One region of the Desulfogranum marinum genome, then DNA from elsewhere that is predicted to be linked to it. Evidence: riboswitches for the same ligand, from Rfam matches in the RefSeq annotation. Region 1 holds a riboswitch; each other region holds the start of a gene.

Region 1 (6,422 bases):
AATCTGGGCAAACACCCCACCTCTATCAATATCAGCAACAAGGATAACCGGGGCGTCTGCATAAGCTGCGCAACGTAAATTAACGATATCATTGGCCATGAGGTTAACTTCTGCGCACGATCCGGCACCTTCCATAACAATCACATCGTATTGGTCGCGCAAACGATCAAGGGCGGCACAGCTCTCAGCAAACAGATAGTCTTTTTTTTCATAATAAGAGACCGAAGAAGCCTCCATCCAAGCCTTACCGTTAAGCACAACCTGGGAGCCGACATCGCTGGTGGGTTTTAGCAGCACCGGGTTCATATCCACATGTGGCGCTATCCTGGCTGCCTCTGCCTGTACAATCTGAGCCCGACCCATTTCCAGCCCGTCAGCAGTAACCCCTGAATTATTAGACATATTTTGCGCCTTAAAGGGTGCTACTCGATACCCCTTGTTCACCAAAATACGGCAAAGGGCGGAGGTAACAATGGATTTGCCCACGTCGGATCCCGTTCCCAATACAGCTATGCACACCGCTTTGTTAGCCATGTTTCCCCACTATATTTCATGTAATTGTTTATCCAGAACAATGTATATGCAGCACAACACCACTCGCCGGCAGAGTGGACACAAAGCTGACAACATAATACGAATCAACCACATGAGCCACCCCTTTCCATTCAACTCTGCAGGTCAGCCTGAAAAATGAGTTTTTTCTTTCAAGCGTGAGACATGCGAAAAAAAACAATTCTGCAGGGTAGCCTGGGACAGGAGCCCATTGATCAGCTCTCTATATCTTTTTGAAAAAACACGTTCAAGAGAGGAACCATAGACTCACTCGAAAGAGGGATTTCACTAGACTAGCGGGTATTACCTGCTTGACTATCCAGAGACCTGCAGGTAAGTTAGCTCAAAAATTTTGTAGGTTTCTACTGAAATAGAAAAAGGGAATCCGGTTACAATCCGGAACGGGCCCGCCGCTGTAACCGGGAACAAATCTCACAAAAAACCACTGTTTGTTTAGCAAATGGGAAGGTGTGAGAGGAGAATGATCCGGGAGTCAGAAAACCTGCCTGCAAAAAATGACCATACTTCCGGCAAAAAGTTGGTCCTCCGACTCAGGGATTAAAGGGATAACCTGAATCAACACTCTAGTTGATTCAGGTTTTTTTTTTGACAAATTGACAGTGAAGACCAGCCCGGATTTCTCATCAATAAAGTTTTTCGCAGGGCAAGGCACAAACCACGCAGTAGGTAAGCGAAGACTCCGGGTAAGCGAAGACTCCGGGTAAGCGAAGACTCCGATAGTAAACTACCGCAAGTGGTTTGTAACGTAGATCCTGCGGAAAAATCTATTGACCCGAAGGGAGAACTTTTTGATTTAAAACGAAAAACAGACTGTTAATTGTACAATTAGCCTTTAAGCAATAATATCAATTAATTGAGTTTGAAATCAAAAAGGTCATGAGAAATTCGGGCTAGGACCTTGTGCTCGTCTGACTCCCTATACCTTTTCCCATAAGCGCAGAGGTTACAAAGGCAAAATAGTATGGCCCCAAAAAATGCAATAGTACTTGCCATGTTCGGTACAACCGAGGAGTCGGCCCTGCCCGGCCTGCTGAAAGTTCACGAATGTTTCCGGCAAGCCTACCCCCTCACACAGGTTCGCCTGGCCTTTACGTCTAACATCATTCGCAATGTCTGGCGGAAACGTGCTCATGATACCGAGTACAGACTAAAAAATACGTTTATTCCCGAAGAAATTTTCACCGTGCAGGGCCAGCTGGCTGCCATTGCCAATCTCCAGGATCAGGGATACAGATCCATAGTAGTCCAGGCGATCCAAATGGCACCTGCCGAGGAATTCCATGACCTGGCGAGCTATGTCAAGTCACTGGCAGGAATTCGGACCATGAAACCCCGATGGCAGCCGTTTGAAAAACTTGTTATCGGGCGACCGATTCTTGGCACCTATAGCCCGACGCACCCCTACGGCAATGATATTCTGGAGCTTGCCAAAGCCCTGGAAGAGGATGTCAAACAAGCAGCAAAACACGGCGCTGCTCTGGTCTATATGGGACACGGCAACCCTTTTTTTCCATCCGGCGGTCTCTATCTTGAACTCGAATCGAGAATGCGGACCATGTATCCGCAAATACCAATACATATAGGCACCGTCGAAGGGTATCCGTCTCTGGATGAGGTCCTTGCCGGGCTTGCAACACAAGGTGCACAAAAGGTATTGCTCAAGCCGCTGCTGATTGTTGCAGGCAGCCATGCTCTTAAGGATATGGTCAGCCAACAACCTGCTTCGTGGCAATCACGGCTGGCCACAGCAGGACACCAGGTTATCCCCATGATCAAAGGGTTAGGAGAACAAACACCGGTCGCCCGATTATTTGTTCAACACGCTGCCCAGGCAGCAGAAAATGCCGGTATCGAGTTGCAGTAAAATGAATATCGTTACCAAAGAATTATATCCCATTCTTTTTCTGACCACGGCACTTTTTCTTTTAATTGCCGTTTCCGCCACCATGGGATTTTTATCGGTTTCGGTGATGGATGTGGTCCGAATCATAAGTGCAAAACTGTTACAGCAACCGCTGCCGGACATTGATCCGGTGGCAGTGACGGTGGTCACCGATGTCCGGATGCCACGCATTGTTGCGGCAGTGCTGGTGGGCGGCATGCTGGGGGTCAGCGGGACGGTTTTCCAAGCCATCCTTCTCAACCCACTGGCTGATTCCTACACCCTCGGCATCTCCACAGGTGCTGCTTTCGGAGCCTCCCTAGTCATCGTGCTGCAAATTTTCGGTCTAGCTCTGCCTCCCGCTGTATCGGTTCCTATTTTTGCCTTTGCCGGCGGCATTGGCACCCTGCTGTTGGTTCTCTTTCTGGCCTCCGGAGACCGTCGCCTGTCATCAACCAATCTCATTCTCGCCGGAGTTATAGTCGCGGCTATACTTTCTGCTGCCATCGGCTTTCTTAAATTTTTGGCTGATGAACAGGTGGGCATCATCATCTTCTGGCTCATGGGCAGCCTTTCCGGTGTATCCTGGTACAACATTCTTCTCCTTCTCCCCTTTGCCTTGATCGGCACAGGCCTGGCTTTTTTTTACGGCAGAGACCTTAATATCATGGCAACCGGCGACAGAACCTCTGTTTCGTTGGGTGTGAATACTGTCCGCCTCAGAATTTTCCTTTTAGTCTGCTGTACGCTCATGACGGCGCTTTCGGTTGCGGTTGCCGGCATCATTGGCTTTATAGGCCTTATAGTTCCCCACCTGCTGCGCCACCTCACAGGCCCCGATAACCGACGGTTGATCCCTTTTTCCTTTTTTGCAGGTGGAATGCTGCTGCTGGTTGCTGATACCATTACCCGTGCAGTGCTGCCGGCAGAGGTTCCTATTGGTGTCCTCACAGCTCTTCTCGGAGGGCCATTTTTCTGCATCATCTTCAAGAAGAGGCAACAGGATGGTAACGCGGGATTTTAAAACAGACACATCCTCTCCCCTGTGGTCACTTTCCGGTATCCGGTTCAGCTACGGCAAGACAGAAGTACTACAAGATATCAACCTCAAACTTTTCCCGGGTCATTGCTACGGTATTCTCGGCCCCAACGGCAGCGGCAAGACCACCTTGCTTGATATCCTGGCGGGTGTATTAAAGCCCATCGCCGGCACGGCAACTTTCCAGGGAAAACCACTCAACCAGTGGCCCAAAAAACAGTTGGCAAGAGTGCTTGGCCTCGTGCCCCAGGATTTTATGGTTCGTTTTGGTTTTACCGTCCGTGAAGCGGTGGAAATGGGACTCCACCCCCACATGCACCGTTTTGCAACGCCCAGCGAGCTGGACCTTGCCTTAATTGACAAAGCCCTGCAAGAAACCGGCATCAGTGCAATGGCTGATCGTCCAATCACGCAACTATCAGGCGGTGAAAAACAACGGGTGGCCCTTGCCAGAACTTTAGCGCAAAATCCGGATGTGCTCCTCCTTGACGAGGCCACATCCAATCTCGACATTCACCACAGCCTGGAAATTCTCCGCCTCATCAGGCAGCGCTATGAAAATAATGACATCCATGTGGTGGCGGTTATGCATGATCTCAACCTGGCCAGTTTTTTCTGCGACGAACTGATCTTCATTAAACATGGCAAGATCGTATACCAGGGAACGACCGACAGTATTCTGACACCCGATGTGATTGCCGATGTGTACGAAGTAGAATCCGAGGTTGTGTACAACCAGTTCACCAGCTGTCGCCAAGTGAGCTTCCGCCTGCCGTTGGAGGAAAAAAAATGCTAGCCGGACAACGTCTTTCTCTTCTTTTAATCGCCTGGTCCCTTGTTTTCATTTCGAGCTTTACGTCTCCTTCCATGGCCGAAGTTACAGTTATCACAGACAGCGATAAACGTACCCTGGTCTTTGAAAAACCATTTACACGCATCATATCGCTCTACCCTGCCCATACCAGAAACCTGATGGACCTGGGAGCAACAGACGCTATTATTGCCACCGGCAGAAGCGACGATCAGCTGCCGAATCTGGCAAAAGTACATTTCCGTGATGACCCGGAACGTCTTATCGCCCTCCGACCTGACCTGGTACTTATCCGCCCAATGATCAGCAGGAGCTATCCGCAGTTGATAAAACGGCTTCAACAGGTCAACATCCAGGTAGTTTCCCTGCAGCCTTCCGGGATTGATGAATTATTGAGCTACTGGACGACCCTGGGCAAGCTGACCGGCAAAGAGCAGGAAAGCATGGGACTGATCAGCCTGTTCAGTCAGCGACGACACGATCTTCAGCAGCAGCTTGCAGCGGTTCCTGAGACTCAGCGCAAGCGAGTCTATTTCGAAGCCATTCATAAACGCATGAAAACCTTTGCCCCCCAATCCATGGCCATGTTTGTTCTGGAGACGGCCGGAGGCATCAATATGGCAGCAGACGCACCACAGGTCCGCTCCACCAATATTGCGGCATACAGCAAAGAACGAATTTTGGCCAAGGCAGACCAGATCGATGTCTTTCTTGCCCAGCAAGGACGCATGAATCCAGTGACCATTGAAGAGATTCGTAATGAAGCCGGGTTTGCCATGATCAAAGCAGTTCGCGAAAACCAAATTTTTCTCATCGACGAAAAATTGGTTTCTCGGCCAACCATGAGCCTGTTGGATGCTGCCGCCATAATAATGGAAATACTGTATCCAGAGGCTACCGACCGAGGAGCATCGACATGAAAGACCACCCAGCCGTACTGATTGCCGGGACGCATTCCGGTTGCGGCAAGACCACTGTCACCTTAGGGGTTATGGCTGCCCTTCGAAAACGGGGCATGCAGGTTCAGCCATTTAAATGCGGACCTGACTTTATCGACCCCACCCTGCACCAAATGGTCACAGGGCGGATCTCCAGGAACCTTGATGCCCGCATGTGCGGTCCTGAGTTTACCCAAGCCACCTACCGCCGCCACGCTGCTGACGGAGACTGCTCGGTTGTTGAAGGTGTCATGGGACTCTTTGACGGCGGCGATGGTTCTGCTGCTGCGCTGGCTGCCCTGCTCAACTTGCCGGTTATCCTGGTGGTTGATGTTCGATCTGCTGCGGAATCGGTCGCTGCCATCATCAAAGGGTTTGCCACCCTGGATGAAAATGTCCGATTGGCAGGGGTTATCTGCAACCGGGTCGGCTCAGATAAACACCGCCAAATGATCAGCGACGCCGTAGAGCAATACTGCCAGGTACCGATTATCGGCTTTCTTCCCCGCAATGAGGAAATATCGATTCCTTCACGCCATCTCGGACTGCACATGGGGGAAGAGAACCCGCTGCAGCAGGGAGGTATGGAGCAGCTGATTGAACTTATTGAAACCCATATTGATCTGGATCACCTCCTCATGTTGGCCAAGCAGGAGGATTCAACGCCAACTGGCAAAAATCAGGCTCTCTTCAAGCCGCAGAATCCCACCGCCCCTGTCCGAATTGGAATAGCGCGTGACAGCGCCTTTTGTTTTTATTATGAAGACAATCTCGACATGCTCGCCGAGGCCGGCGCGGAACTGGTCGAGTTCAGCCCTCTTACAGACAACACCTTGCCGGAAAATCTCCAGGGCCTCTACCTGGGCGGCGGGTATCCTGAACTCTATGCAGAGCAGTTGAGCAACAATCACACCATGCGAGCAGCCGTGAAAGCATTTTGTTCGCGTGGTTACCCGGTCTATGCTGAGTGCGGTGGTTTTATGTATCTGACCCGCTCCATAACCGATAAGGAAGGCATCACTCTTCCAATGGCCGGTGTTTTTGAGTTTGACACAATCATGCAACCAAGATTGAGACGCTTGGGTTACAGGCAGCCCCGACTGGTGAAGGACTCTATCCTTGCCCTTCAAGATACGGTTCTTCATGGACATGAATTTCATTATTCAGCAATCACCAACA
Region 2 (6,422 bases), on a different contig from region 1:
GTATGGGGTCAGCAGCTTAATAGTTATTGCTTATAAATAAACGTACCAACATGTTCGCCGTTAAGCGCTTTGGTGATGTTTCCGGGGACCATCCCGTTAATTATCTGTACTTTTTCAATGACTTCTGAGTTTTGAATAATGTCAAGACAGGGCCGTTCGATGACCAGGTCGTCCTGATTTTTTTCCAGCAAGTCCTTGGCACCTATTTCCGCTATGAACTCCGCATCTGGATTTTTTTTCGGATCGTCTGTGTAGAGCCCGTTTTCATCTTTAATAAAAAGAACTGTGGTCGAGCCGATTAGGTCAGCAAGAATCACCAGGCCGACATCGGTCCGGTGAATGGGGATCCTGCCGACTTTGGGCTTGATTGCGAAATAATCGTAAGGAGGCATGCCATGCATTACCGGTATGATACCTTCTGCAAAGTAGGCAGGTAGTTTCACAATATCAGAATGAGAAATTTTGACGCCTCCCCAGGGCGAAAGCAGGGTCGCTATCATCAGCGCATTTTGTTCTGAAACCATGCTGCCGAATTTGGCAATAACGCCGGTCGGCATTCCCATTTCAAGACCGATGGTGTAGATGTGACGGCTCCTGGTCCCCCCGCCGGTGGTGATCAGGATTTTGTGATCAGCGCGATTGCTGACAATTTCCTTCAGTATTGCAGGCAGTGCCTTTGCCCCGCGGTCACAAATGGATTGCCCGCCGATTTTCACAACAGGAACATCCGGATATAACTTTTCCTGAGGAGCAATATCGAGATTACCGATAAACTCATTGCTTACCAGGCTTTCCCCCATAAGTGGACTTTCAACATGCAGTCTTTTGCCATCCTTTTCTCGCACCAATGCCATAATTTTCTCTCCCCCTTATGCGCTAATGTCGTCTTATTTTTTGTTTTTGTCTCGCTCAAGGGCGACTAACTCCGCTTTGGTAGCTTTTGCAATCTGTTGCAATTCTTTTTTGCGAATATGATCAGCGTATACCTTAAGATCAACTCCACTGACCGCAACTATACGGAATCGAGGTGTTTGGGTCCCTTCTTTTACTTTCATTCGTTCACGATAAAAGATTTTTCCAGGCATTTTGCTACTCCTCAGGCTAAAATTATCGTTTTTGGGTTACAACCATTTCTACATGATATGTCTTTTAATCGCAGATGGCAAGGTACGTTCAGGCAGCTCCGAAGATGCATATAGCCCTCTTTTGCGGTGGAGAATAAGGATGCTTTGAGTTTACTCAAAACAGCACAGAGAGTGAGCGAAAATGAGAAAGACAGGCAGGCAGGGAAATAGCGCTGGCTTTTCCCCGCCTGGCTATGGATGGGATTTTTGCCTGGAGTTGAATATCAATCAACCACTAATGGTGACCAGTTCAATATCAAAAGTGAGGTCTTTTCCTGCAAGCGGTGGATTTGCATCCAGGGAAACGTGTTCTTCTGTAATTTGAGTGATACGGACTATTACCGGCTGGTTAGCCTCGTTCATGAGTTCGAGCTGCATTCCTACTTCAGGGGTTATATCTGGTGGTACCTGGTCGATGGGCACATTAATAATCATTTGCTCATTACGGGGCCCGTATGCTTTTTCAGATGGTATGGTCACCGTTTTGGCTTCACCCAGCTTCATACCGATGACGGCTTCCTCAAATCCTTCGATCACCTGCCCCTTGCCTATGATGAAAGGGAGCGGTTCTCTGCCTTCTGATGAGTCGAAAATTGTTCCGTCTGCTAGTTTGCCTGTGTAATGGATAGTGACGTTATCACCACTTTTGGCCTGTGTCATTCTTATCTCCTGATAAGTTAAATGGGAAAGTATGCAATCCTTCCGTATGCCCTGATTGTTCAGAACCTCTCGAAAATGGAGTACGAAAATAATCTTGATTGCAGAGAATCCTCAGAGGGGATAACTGGTCTTCAGTTATTTCAAAATGATGGCTTACGTTGTCTTTCTGGTACCTGGTAAGCAGGCCCACTAAAAGGATTTGCGATGTAAAATAATGGAGAGTCATTTCTTTACTGGCTATGGGATGTACCAAGGCAGTCTATTAATTGCAATTGATTTTGCTGAGAGAGCGGCTGGGTAACGTTTTAATTAAACGAGAAACTTGAGGATAAGACCTGTAATTGCTTATAGGTGCCTCATATTTGGAAAAGCGTAATTTACAGCAGGTAGGCAAAGATCCAGGTAGCTTATCTCAACGGGAGAATCTGTGGGACGCCCTATGAGTAGCTATTTGAGCTGATTCTTATCATCACAATTTTGTTGCAGACAGCATTGGACTCAAGGGTTAATTTTTTTGTTATATCCATGTAACAAGGAATACTTTTGTAAAGTATGAAATTGGAATTATAAGATATTATTTCGTTTTTTGTTGACATGTTGATTTCTTGTTCGGTAGATTGTTCCCTGTTTTCAGGCTCCTTTATTGGATGAAAAGGGAATTCCGTGTAATTCGGAGACGGGCCCGCCGCTGTAATCGAGGACGAAAGCTGCACAATGCCACTGACATACATGTTGGGAAGGCGCAGTGAGTAGGTAGATTCGAAAGTCAGAAGACCTACCTGAAAAAAAGATCGTTTCCTGTGGACAAGGCGACTGATAGAGATACGTGGATTTACAAGGGCATCCCCGAATCATTTTTACAATGATTCGGGGATTTTTTTTTGAAATGGATCGTATAAAAAAAGGAGCATTCTCGATGAAAAAGTTCATGCAAATTGTAGTGACAACAGCCGTTTTCGCGTTGTCAATGTGTGTTACCGCAGCATTCGCCTCTGGTGGGATGAGCCAGCCGAAGGAAAGTAAGAACGCAATTATTGTAGCCAGCTTTGGTACTACTGTTCCCAGTGCGGTTAAATCCATTACCAATATTGTGGATAAGGTCAAAGCTGCGTACCCAGGGACTGAGGTCCGCGTCACCTTTACTTCCAATATCATACGCTCCGTATGGAAAGAGCGGCAGGCGGAAGCGCAAAAATGGCTTGATCAGGGGATTCCAAAAGAAGTACTTTATGTAGAAAATGTCATTGCTACCTTTGGCGACCTGCGTGAAGAAGGGTATACAAATATCATTGTTCAGCCCACCCATATGTTCTTTATGGAGCAGTCTCATGACCTGATGCAGTACGTCAATGCCATAGCTTCTATCCGGACAATGAAAGATAAATGGCGTCCGTTTAACACTATCGTGATGGGACGTCCCGCACTTGGTATGCCTGGAGATCGTTATGAGTATCATGTAGATGTGGATGCGGCTATTGCAACCCTTGCTGCTGATGCGGAAATGGCCAAAAAAGAAGGAGCGATGTTAGTCTACATGGGTCATGGAAATGAGCATTGGTCCACCGGAATATACAGCGAAGTGCAGCAGAAAATGCGCAAAGCTTATCCTGATGTTGCAACTTTTGTTGGTGTAGTCGAAGGACACCCAAGCCTGGATGATTTTGCAAGCCACTTAAAGTATGCTGATACCAAGAAAGTTATCTTGAAGCCGTTCATGATTGTTGCCGGTGACCATGCTACCAACGATATGGCCGGTGAGGAAGACGATTCCTGGAAATCTATGCTCAATGCTGATGGTTACGACGTTGAGGCTGTAATGGAAGGGCTTGGTTCTAACGACAAGTTTGCCCAGCTTTTTGTCGATCATATTGCTGATGCTGCAAAAGAAAGAGGGATTTTGTTGAAGTAGCAGCTGAAAGTAGACCTCGTTTGAGGGCGTTGGCTTTTCTTTATTTCAAGGTGTTTTCCTAAACGGTGGGAGGCACCTTGATTTTTTTTGATAGGTTCCTATTTTCATAAGAAGATCAAATGACTAAGGATCTACAGTTACTATCTATACGAAGAGGATACTCTATGCTACCTAGCGATAAAATAGACAAGGCTTTTAAGGCAATATGTGAAGAAGCAGAAAAAATGCTCAAGAAAGATGTATCGGGCAAGATGGAAAAACGTTTGAAGACCATTGTTTCCATTGCAAAACACCAAAGTGATGTGCGGGGATTAAAAGGTACCTGCTGTCACCCCAGTAAAGAGAAGTGCAAGTAACATCCTTTTCCTTCCTGTCATGCTCTATGGCAGGAAGGATATGAGAATGATCTCCATCATCAATCTACACACATTTTCCCCTCTACGTTCACTACCTCATTGGGCTGGTTCTGAAAATATCAGCCGCAATTGTCTGTAGCAAAGGTTGTTGCCTTATGATCGAGTCTGCCAAGTGAAATTGGATCAGTGCCCGGTCCAGGTTTTGATTTTTTCTGGATGTTTTAAAGTATCTATTCCCACAGAGGTGGTCGGTAAAGAAGCGAATACCGAGCTCAAAGCTTATCAGACCGGCTGCATCCGAAAGGAGCTGGAGGTCGGCATCACCCAGCAGTGATGCTGCTACTGAACCATATCCTTTAAGGATAGCTGCAAAATAATCAGCCGAAAAAACTGTTCCCTTTGGATTATCATGTTCCTCTCCCTGTCGGTTGCAGCAGGAACGCAGACAATCGCCCAAATCATGGAGAAGAAGCCCGGCTTGCACCGTGTCCAGGTCGATAATACTGATCACAATGTCGTCATTTTCGGCAAAGAGAAAGTTGGACGCTTTGGGGTCGCCGTGTATTACCAGGCGGGTGAGGGTATCTGTTCTTTCTGCAAAGGTTGCGGCTATGTCTCGCATCTGCCCAATAAATTGAATGCAGGTAATTTCTTCAAGGGTATTTACGGCAGAGCGTCGGCTGATCCGGTCATATTTTTCCAGGTAGGAAAGCGTATCATGAAATCCTGGTAAAGGCTCTTGCAGCCGATCCTGATCCACATCGGCCAGGATCGTGTGAAACCGGCCAAGCATACGGCCAATCTGGTAGGCCTGCTGTGTCGATTCCAGTTCCTCAACCGTACGTGAGCCTTCAATATAGGTGAGCAGGCGCCAGCCATTTTTATCGGGATCAATAAAGAGATCCTCGCCATCGGGATTGGTATACAGCGAAAGGAAGGGGACGTGAACCTCTGCTTGTTGTGACCATGCGTGGAGGCAATTGGTTATAAGGCGTATGTTGTGCATAACGCATTGGGGATCTGGAAATACAGCAGCAGGTAAACGCTGCAAGACAAGCCGTTCTTTCGAATTAAGAGTTACCAGCCAGGTGTCATTGATTTTTCCCAGACCAAGTGGGCGCAGGCTTATTTGTGGCTGGTTTTGCAGGAAAAACGCAAGTATTTTTTCCGGGGCCATCATAGTTTTCCTGCTCATTACCTCTGCTTACCTTGTTTAACGTCATCCGGAGCAGGATATTTAAGGTGATTAAGTGCTACTTTTTTGGCCACAGCTTCCAGCAGGTCAATCCCCAGGCAGTCAGCCATTCGTGTGAGATACATGAGGACATCCGCCATTTCGTAAGCAACTTCCTGTTGCTCGTCTTGGGTAAGGTTCCCGCTCTGTTGCTCTGTTTTCCATTGAAAGTGCTCCAGCAGTTCTGCGGCTTCAACGCTCAGAGCTGCTGCAAGATTTTTAGGAGAATGGTATTGCTCCCAGTCCCTCTCCCTTGCAAATCGGCGGAGGTAGAGGGACAATTCCTGGAGGTCTGTAAAGGTTGTGGTGAGGCGTACTGGGTTCATATTCTGTGATAAGACGGAATTTACTGGGTTGCTTTCGGGTCGATTCAGTTCACGACTCGTGCAGGATTGCCGGCTAAAAATGTGGTTATATTGTCAACAGTCTGGGAGACAATCCTTTCTCTGGCCTGATAGCTCCCCCAGGCGCAGTGAGGAGTGATAATCAGGTTGGGAATATCGGCAGCTAAAAGCGGGTTGGTTGATTCCGGTGGTTCTTTGGTAAGCACGTCCGTTGCTGCACCGGCAATGATACCAGCACGCAGGGCATCAGCAAGGGCTGTCTCCTCAACAATGCCTCCTCGAGCTGCATTGATAAGAAAACTGGTCGGCTTCATCAGTTGGAGGGCGTCTCTATCAATCAGGTTGCGGGTCTGGTCAGTAAGGGGACAATGGAGGGTCAACACGTCCACCTGAGGGAGCAGTTCAACGAGTGGAATTCTTCCATCTTGGCTGGTACCTGGACGCTGACCCAGCAGGATGTACATACCGAATGCTTCTCCAATTCGTGCAACCCCCTTGCCCAGGTTACCATACCCAATAATCCCCAGAGTTCTGCCTTTGAGCTCGACGATGGGATAATCAAGGAGACAGAATTGACTTGCCTGCTGCCATTTGCCTTGGTTCACGGCTTGGGTATAGGGTATGAGGTTGGTGTGCAGAGCAAGGATCATGGCGAAAACATGCTGGACAACGGAGTCGGTACCGTATGCCTGGCAGTTGCAGACCGTAATGCTGTTTTCCCTTGCCGCCTGGCAGTCCACATTGTCCGTTCCTGTTGCAACCAGACAGATCAGTTTAAGGTGAGGGGCGCTCTCT
Region 3 (6,422 bases), on a different contig from region 1:
GGGACTTTACATTCTTGGGATCAAAAGTCTTTATAATTCTTGCCCAAAGAACACGGGCAGCCCGCATTTTGGCAATTTCCATAAAGTAGTTCATGCCTTGGGCCCAGAAAAAGGAGAGCCGTGGAGCAAAGGTGTCGATATCCATACCCGCATTTACACCAGCACGGGCATAGTCCCAGCCATCGGCGAGGGTATAGGCCATTTCAATGTCTGAAGTCGCACCGGCTTCCTCCATATGATACCCTGAAATACTGATACTGTTGTATTTCGGCATGTTTTCGGAAGTGTAGGCAAAGATGTCGGAGATGATCTTCATCGAGTTTGCCGGCGGATAAATATAGGTGTTACGAACCATATATTCCTTGAGAATATCGTTTTGGATGGTTCCGCCTAACTGACTCTGTTTAACCCCCTGTTCCTCTGCAGCGACGATATAAAAGGCCATGATTGGCAGTACTGCGCCGTTCATGGTCATGGAAACCGTCATTTCATCGAGAGGAATACCGGCAAAGAGGATGTTCATGTCCAGGATGGAGTCAACCGCAACCCCAGCCTTACCAACATCACCTACAACCCTTTCATGGTCAGAGTCGTACCCACGGTGGGTAGCAAGGTCAAAGGCAATGGAAAGACCTTTCTGTCCAGCTGCCAAATTACGACGGTAAAAAGCATTACTTTCTTCAGCTGTGGAGAAACCGGCATACTGGCGAACCGTCCATGGTCGCATGACAAACATGGTCGCATATGGTCCGCGAAGGTAAGGGGCAATGCCAGCCATATAGGAAAGATGGTCAAGCCCTTGGTAGTCGTCGCGCCTGTACATAGGTTTGACATCTATTTGTTCCACTGTTTTCCAAACCAGGTCTTCAGCAGACATGCCTGTTTCTTTTTGAATGGCTGCCGCCCATGTGGAATAATCCATGCGCGACTTGGTCGGATCAAAGGCTATATTTGTAAAATTAGGATTGCTCATGCTGTCACCCCCAAATGTTTTTGCACTTTGCCTAAAAGTTCCAGAGCGTTTGAACGTATATGCAGGAATTCATCGACACCGGCCTCTTTGAAGGATTCTATATGATCTTGAGGGTATCCTGCTAAGATGATAAGGGTGCCCGGCTGGGCAGATTTTATCTTGCTCACTAAAGGTGGTACTACCTCAGGGTAGTCAGTATCTGTAGAACAAATAACCACCGCTTTAGCTCCTGAATCCAGAGTTGCTTCGGCTGCTTCATCAACTGAACCAAAACCATCGTTGCCGATTGTTTCAAAGGCTCCGACATTGAAAAATGCTGTGGAGAAATCCGCACGGGCTTTGTGTTGTGGGATAGGGCCCATGTTAGCTAGAAAAAGCTTGGGAGTCGCACCTGTTTGGGCGGTATAGGCTTCTGTTGCACGACGGAGCTGTTCAAACGGTTCAGGACCACGGTGGATATTGAGCGGGGTAACCGTTTCCGTGGTTGTAGTTTCACCACGGAGAGCCTGGAATAGATCTCCAAGAGTTGCACCGGCTGATGCTGCGGCTATGGCCTTTTCAACAGTGTCGGCAGTAACGTTCTTTTTGCTTGCAGCTACTTGTGCCAAGGCTGCGTCACGAGCTGCTTGATCTGCTTGACCTTCATATTGGATAACCTGTTCAACTCGGTCAGCCTGAAATGCAAAAGCATCGAGCTCATCAGTTGATTCAGGCTTTTCCAAGAGGTTAGGGTACATATTTGTACCAACAAAGCGATCTTTCCGGATAGCAATATTTTTGGCACGTTGAGCAGCAATTTCAGCAACTTGCTGCTGAGGAGTTCCTGCTTTCAGGAAGGTAAACATGCCGCCCTGCTTTTCTATTTCCTGGAACTGTTCCCAGGCTTTTTTTGCTATCTCTCCGGTGATAGTTTCGACATACCAGCAACCACCGGCTGGATCGACCACTTTATCAAAATGACCCTCATCCCTGAGGACGATGTGGACATTTCGTGCAATACGTCTGGAAAATTCGTTGGGTTGTCTGAATATTTCGTCAAAAGGACTGACATGCATGGAATCCACTCCGCCTGCCACTCCGGAAAAAGCCTCGGTGGATACTCGGAGCATGTTAACCCATGGGTCAACATGGGTTTTGTTCCAGGTTGAGGTGCGGGCATGGATTCTCATTTTTCTGGACTCTTCGTTGCCACCGAAAGATTCCACTATTTGGCACCAGACCATTCTTGTTGCACGAAATTTGGCAATCTCCATGAAGAAATCAGCACCAATGGAAAAGGCGAACATGATTCTGGGTGCTATTTCATCGATGGTGAGTCCTCGTTCCTGCATGGCTCGGACGTACTCAACAGCCGTTGCCATAGCATAGGCCACTTCCTGTACAGCATTGCCGCCACTACGCTGATAAGGGTCAACATGAACAGCAATAGTTTGTAACTCGGGAGCATTGGCCAGGCCCCAATGGGTTACTTGTGCCATTTCATCATAGGCTTGGGAAAGTGGAAGAGGTAGCGATCCCTGCACAGCAAGATAACTTAACGGATCAACAGCAATACAGCCTGTGAGCTTTTGTGGATTCGTACCCTGTTTTTTCAGATGTGCTGCCAGCAACGCGGTCATCCCGACTCCTGAAAATCCACAGTGCAGTTGCATCGGTATAGCAGTGAAATCAATGTCCTTGAAAGCCTTTTCAAAATCTGCCATCGTAGCAATAGAAAGCCCATCTTTGCCCACATCTTCAGCAGCAGCCTTGTCTGGATTGATTCCTTTGCAGGTGGCATTGTCAAAGATTACATTGAGTGCATTCTGCCCGCGACCGAGGTCGTTAAGGGCTGCTGCGTTAAATTCTTCAGGGTCTGAGTCGGTAATTTCCTGGGCAATCTCCCAGGGATTGACAACGCTTGCTGATGCAGAGGTCCCACGCACATACGGTAATTGCCCGGGTAAGGTGTTTACAAAATCGAGTTTGTCCAAGTCATGCTGGAAATACATCGGTTGGATATCAATCCCTTCGTAGGTCTTTTTTACCAGTACCTTATCAAATGGTTTACCCTTGAGCTGTTTATCAACCGCCTCTAGCCAGTCCGCATGGGTGTGAGCAGGAAAAGCCTGTAAGATATCTAAAGCCTCACTCATTTCTATCTCCTATTCCATTGTTGGATGGTTCGAAAAAAAACAAAAAAAAATCCCCCAGCTCTTTAAAAAAGAGCTGGGGGATTGCGCCCAGTTTACTTCATCACCCCAAATAAACTGCTACATGCTTCAACAGTTTACATCATGCAAATACGGTTTCCTCGCCGTTTGCCCTGATAGAAAAGTCAATGGTAGGTCTTCTGGCTTCCGGATCATCCTACTCGCTACGTCTTCCCAACCATAAACGGCCAGTGACATTCTGCAGCTTTCGTCCTCGGTTACAGCGGCGGGACCACAACGGATTTGCACCGTTTTCCCTTTTAAGCCCGATGGTTACATCAAGCACCAATACTTTGTATGTATGCTATGTTTCTTAGATTAAATTTTAAGAGGTGTCAAGTAAGTTCGATTAACTGGAAATAATAGTTGTAATATGATGTGTTGAGATTGAGTTTAATACAGGGTGATTATTGAGACAAACCAACAGGTATTTAATATTATTTCTTTTGTTTCTAAAAGTTATCATGGAAGCACAACTGCCAATATTTTGTGTTGACAAATTCGAGTGGCTCTATTTAGAGTGCACTTCTACCTGGTGCTTCTCATAGGGAGGAGCGGTAAGAGGGAATCCGGTTTAAATCCGGAACTGTCCCGCAGCGGTGAATGGAAACGACCGCCGTCATTGAGCACTGATTCGTGTAAGGATTGGGAAGCGACGGCCAGTAGGGACGTAGAATGATGTCCATGAGTCCGAAGACCTGCCAGGTTTATTCATGCTTGCCAATCTGGTGCAAGCGGACCTTCGCGGAAAGGAGACAAACATGTATGATGGTTCCCCGGCAGCGGCAGCTGTCTCCCCTGAGCTGTTTTTCCAACATATCCGTAAACGCAACGGTATCGTAACCCCCTTTCAGGCCGAGAAAATTACTGGCGCCATTTTAAAAGCCGCCCAGGCAACTGGCGAATTCGATCAACCGGAAGCACGAAGGTTGACTGTTTGGGTACTAGGACTTGCAAAGGCATTGGTAGAAAACGAAATTCCCGAAGTCGAGTCCATTCAGGATCTGGTGGAAGAGGTCCTGTTAAGTTCTCCTCATAAAAAAACCGCAAAAGCGTATATTTTATATCGGGAGCAGCGTAGCCTGGCCCGTAAGCTGGCAGAAGAGGCAGATGTAAGAATTATTGATCAGTATCTGGAGCGATTAGACTGGAAAATAGAGGAAAACTCGAATATGAGCTATTCTCTTCAGGGGTTGAATCACTATATTTCCAGTGAAATCAGTAAAACATACTGGCTCAATGCCATCTATCCGCCGGAGGTGCGTGCAGCGCATGAAGCAGGCGATCTCCATTTGCATGACCTCAGTCTGTTGTCAACCTACTGTGTAGGATGGGATTTGCAGGACCTGCTGCGTCAGGGATTTTGCGGAGTAAGCGGCAAGGCCGTGTCGATGCCAGCCAGGCATTTTCGTTCAGCGCTTGGACAGGTAGTAAACTTTTTCTATACTCTACAGGGAGAGGCAGCCGGTGCGCAGGCCTTTTCCAGCTTTGATACTCTGTTGGCTCCCTTTGTCCGTTACGATGGCCTTGAGTTCGCTGATGTTAAACAGGCCATTCAGGAGTTCGTTTTTAACCTGAATGTCCCCACCAGGGTCGGTTTTCAAACACCATTTACGAATTTGACCATGGACCTGCAGCCTCCAGCAACCATTGCTGACCAGCCGGTTATTATCGGCGGAGTGCTTCAGGAGGCAACGTATGGTGATTTCCAGGCGGAAATGACCATGATTAACCAGGCCTTTCTGGAGGTAATGGGGGAGGGGGATGCCCAGGGGCGGGTGTTTACCTTTCCCATTCCCACCTACAATATTGCCGCTGATTTTGATTGGGACAACAGGGAGCTCGATGTTTTATGGGAGACAACGGCAAAATATGGGATTCCCTATTTTGCCAATTATGTAAATTCAGATCTTTCCCCGGAAGATGCCCGTTCCATGTGCTGCCGGCTACGGCTCGACACTCGCGAGTTAGCCAAGCGTGGTGGTGGCCTATTTGGTGCCAATCCTCTGACCGGTAGTATTGGCGTGGTAACGATCAATCTGACGGCGCTTGGCTACCAGGCAACCTGGGAAGGTGACTTCTTCACTCGACTCGATCGTCTGCTGGATATTGCCAAGACAAGCCTTGAGGTAAAGCGAAAGGTTCTGGAAGATTTCACCAGTAAGGGATTGTACCCTTATACTCGTTTTTATTTGCGACAGGTACATGAACAGTCTTCCTCATACTGGAGCAATCATTTTTCCACCATTGGTATTATCGGCGGCAACGAGGCATGTCTCAACCTGTTTCAGCAGGATATTGGTACAGATAAAGGAAGAGCATTTGCAGAGCGGGTGCTTGACCATATACGCGATCGTTTGGTCGCTTTCCAGGAAGAGACTGGTAACTTGTATAACCTTGAAGCCACTCCGGCTGAAGGTACTGGTTACCGGCTGGCCAGAATCGATCAAAAGCGATTTCCCAACATGCGATGTACTCTTACCGATGAAACCGATGAGGTGCCACTGTATACCAACTCAACCCAATTGCCGATAAACTATAGTGAAGATGTATTCCAGGTGTTTGACCTTCAAGACACACTACAGACAAAGTATACTGGTGGGACTGTGCTCCATGTTTTCCTCGGAGAAGCTGTGGCGGACAAGGAGGCATTAAAAACATTTGTTCGTACTGTTTGCTCCAGGTACCAGCTTCCTTACTTTACTATCTCTCCCTCTTTTTCTATCTGTCCTACCCATGGCTACCTGAATGGTGAGCAGGAAAAGTGTGAACACTGCGGAGAAAAAACAGAGATTTATTCAAGGGTGGTTGGCTATATGCGACCCATTGGTCAGTGGAATAAAGGCAAACGTGCTGAATTCGGCAAAAGACGTCATTTCCACGTGGAGGCGCAGCCATGTTGATAGGTGGTTTTCAGTCGTTTACCCTCAGCGATTATCCTGGGAAGCCGGCAGCAATAATTTTTACCCGGGGATGTAATTTTAAATGTCCCTACTGCCATAATCAGCATTTATTAAGGATGTCCGAACAACACTCCCCCTCTATGGAAGAAGGTGTCCTTGGTTTTATGGAAAAGTCTACTGGAATGCTCGAAGGACTGGTCGTAACGGGTGGAGAACCTACTCTGCAACCGGATTTAATGCGCTTTGTGTCGGCAATAAAAGCACTGGGATTTGCGGTGAAGCTGGACACCAATGGAAGCAATCCGCAATGTTTGCGGGAACTGTTGGACAACAACTTAATCGACTATGTTGCTA

Evidence for each region. A riboswitch is a leader RNA that binds a small molecule or an ion and turns the genes downstream of it on or off. The one in region 1 is predicted to bind cobalamin.
Region 2: it holds a riboswitch for cobalamin, as region 1 does, so the genes downstream of both, ACHZCY_RS10635 (sirohydrochlorin cobaltochelatase) here and ACHZCY_RS20755 (sirohydrochlorin cobaltochelatase) in region 1, are expected to answer to the same signal.
Region 3: it holds a riboswitch for cobalamin, as region 1 does, so the genes downstream of both, ACHZCY_RS16100 (ribonucleoside triphosphate reductase) here and ACHZCY_RS20755 (sirohydrochlorin cobaltochelatase) in region 1, are expected to answer to the same signal.

The regions. Positions count from the first base shown of each region.
Region 1 is NZ_CAXXRO010000005.1:40,435-46,856, reverse strand. It holds gene ACHZCY_RS20760 (cobyric acid synthase) at 1-534, opposite strand, end outside; cobalamin riboswitch at 892-1,076, shown strand; gene ACHZCY_RS20755 (sirohydrochlorin cobaltochelatase) at 1,535-2,437, shown strand; gene ACHZCY_RS20750 (FecCD family ABC transporter permease) at 2,439-3,479, shown strand; gene ACHZCY_RS20745 (ABC transporter ATP-binding protein) at 3,460-4,290, shown strand; gene ACHZCY_RS20740 (ABC transporter substrate-binding protein) at 4,284-5,225, shown strand; gene ACHZCY_RS20735 (cobyrinate a,c-diamide synthase) at 5,222-6,422, shown strand, end outside.
Region 2 is NZ_CAXXRO010000004.1:400,165-406,586, reverse strand. It holds gene ACHZCY_RS10650 (amino acid kinase family protein) at 24-854, opposite strand; gene ACHZCY_RS10645 (hypothetical protein) at 888-1,085, opposite strand; gene ACHZCY_RS10640 (FKBP-type peptidyl-prolyl cis-trans isomerase) at 1,353-1,784, opposite strand; cobalamin riboswitch at 2,400-2,581, shown strand; gene ACHZCY_RS10635 (sirohydrochlorin cobaltochelatase) at 2,701-3,693, shown strand; gene ACHZCY_RS10630 (hypothetical protein) at 3,858-4,049, shown strand; gene ACHZCY_RS10625 (phosphotransferase enzyme family protein) at 4,141-5,244, opposite strand; gene ACHZCY_RS10620 (nucleotide pyrophosphohydrolase) at 5,244-5,609, opposite strand; gene ACHZCY_RS10615 (2-hydroxyacid dehydrogenase) at 5,654-6,422, opposite strand, start outside.
Region 3 is NZ_CAXXRO010000004.1:1,665,731-1,672,152, forward strand. It holds gene scpA (methylmalonyl-CoA mutase) at 1-973, opposite strand, end outside; gene ACHZCY_RS16095 (methylmalonyl-CoA mutase family protein) at 970-3,108, opposite strand; cobalamin riboswitch at 3,279-3,470, opposite strand; cobalamin riboswitch at 3,682-3,885, shown strand; gene ACHZCY_RS16100 (ribonucleoside triphosphate reductase) at 3,927-6,068, shown strand; gene ACHZCY_RS16105 (anaerobic ribonucleoside-triphosphate reductase activating protein) at 6,062-6,422, shown strand, end outside.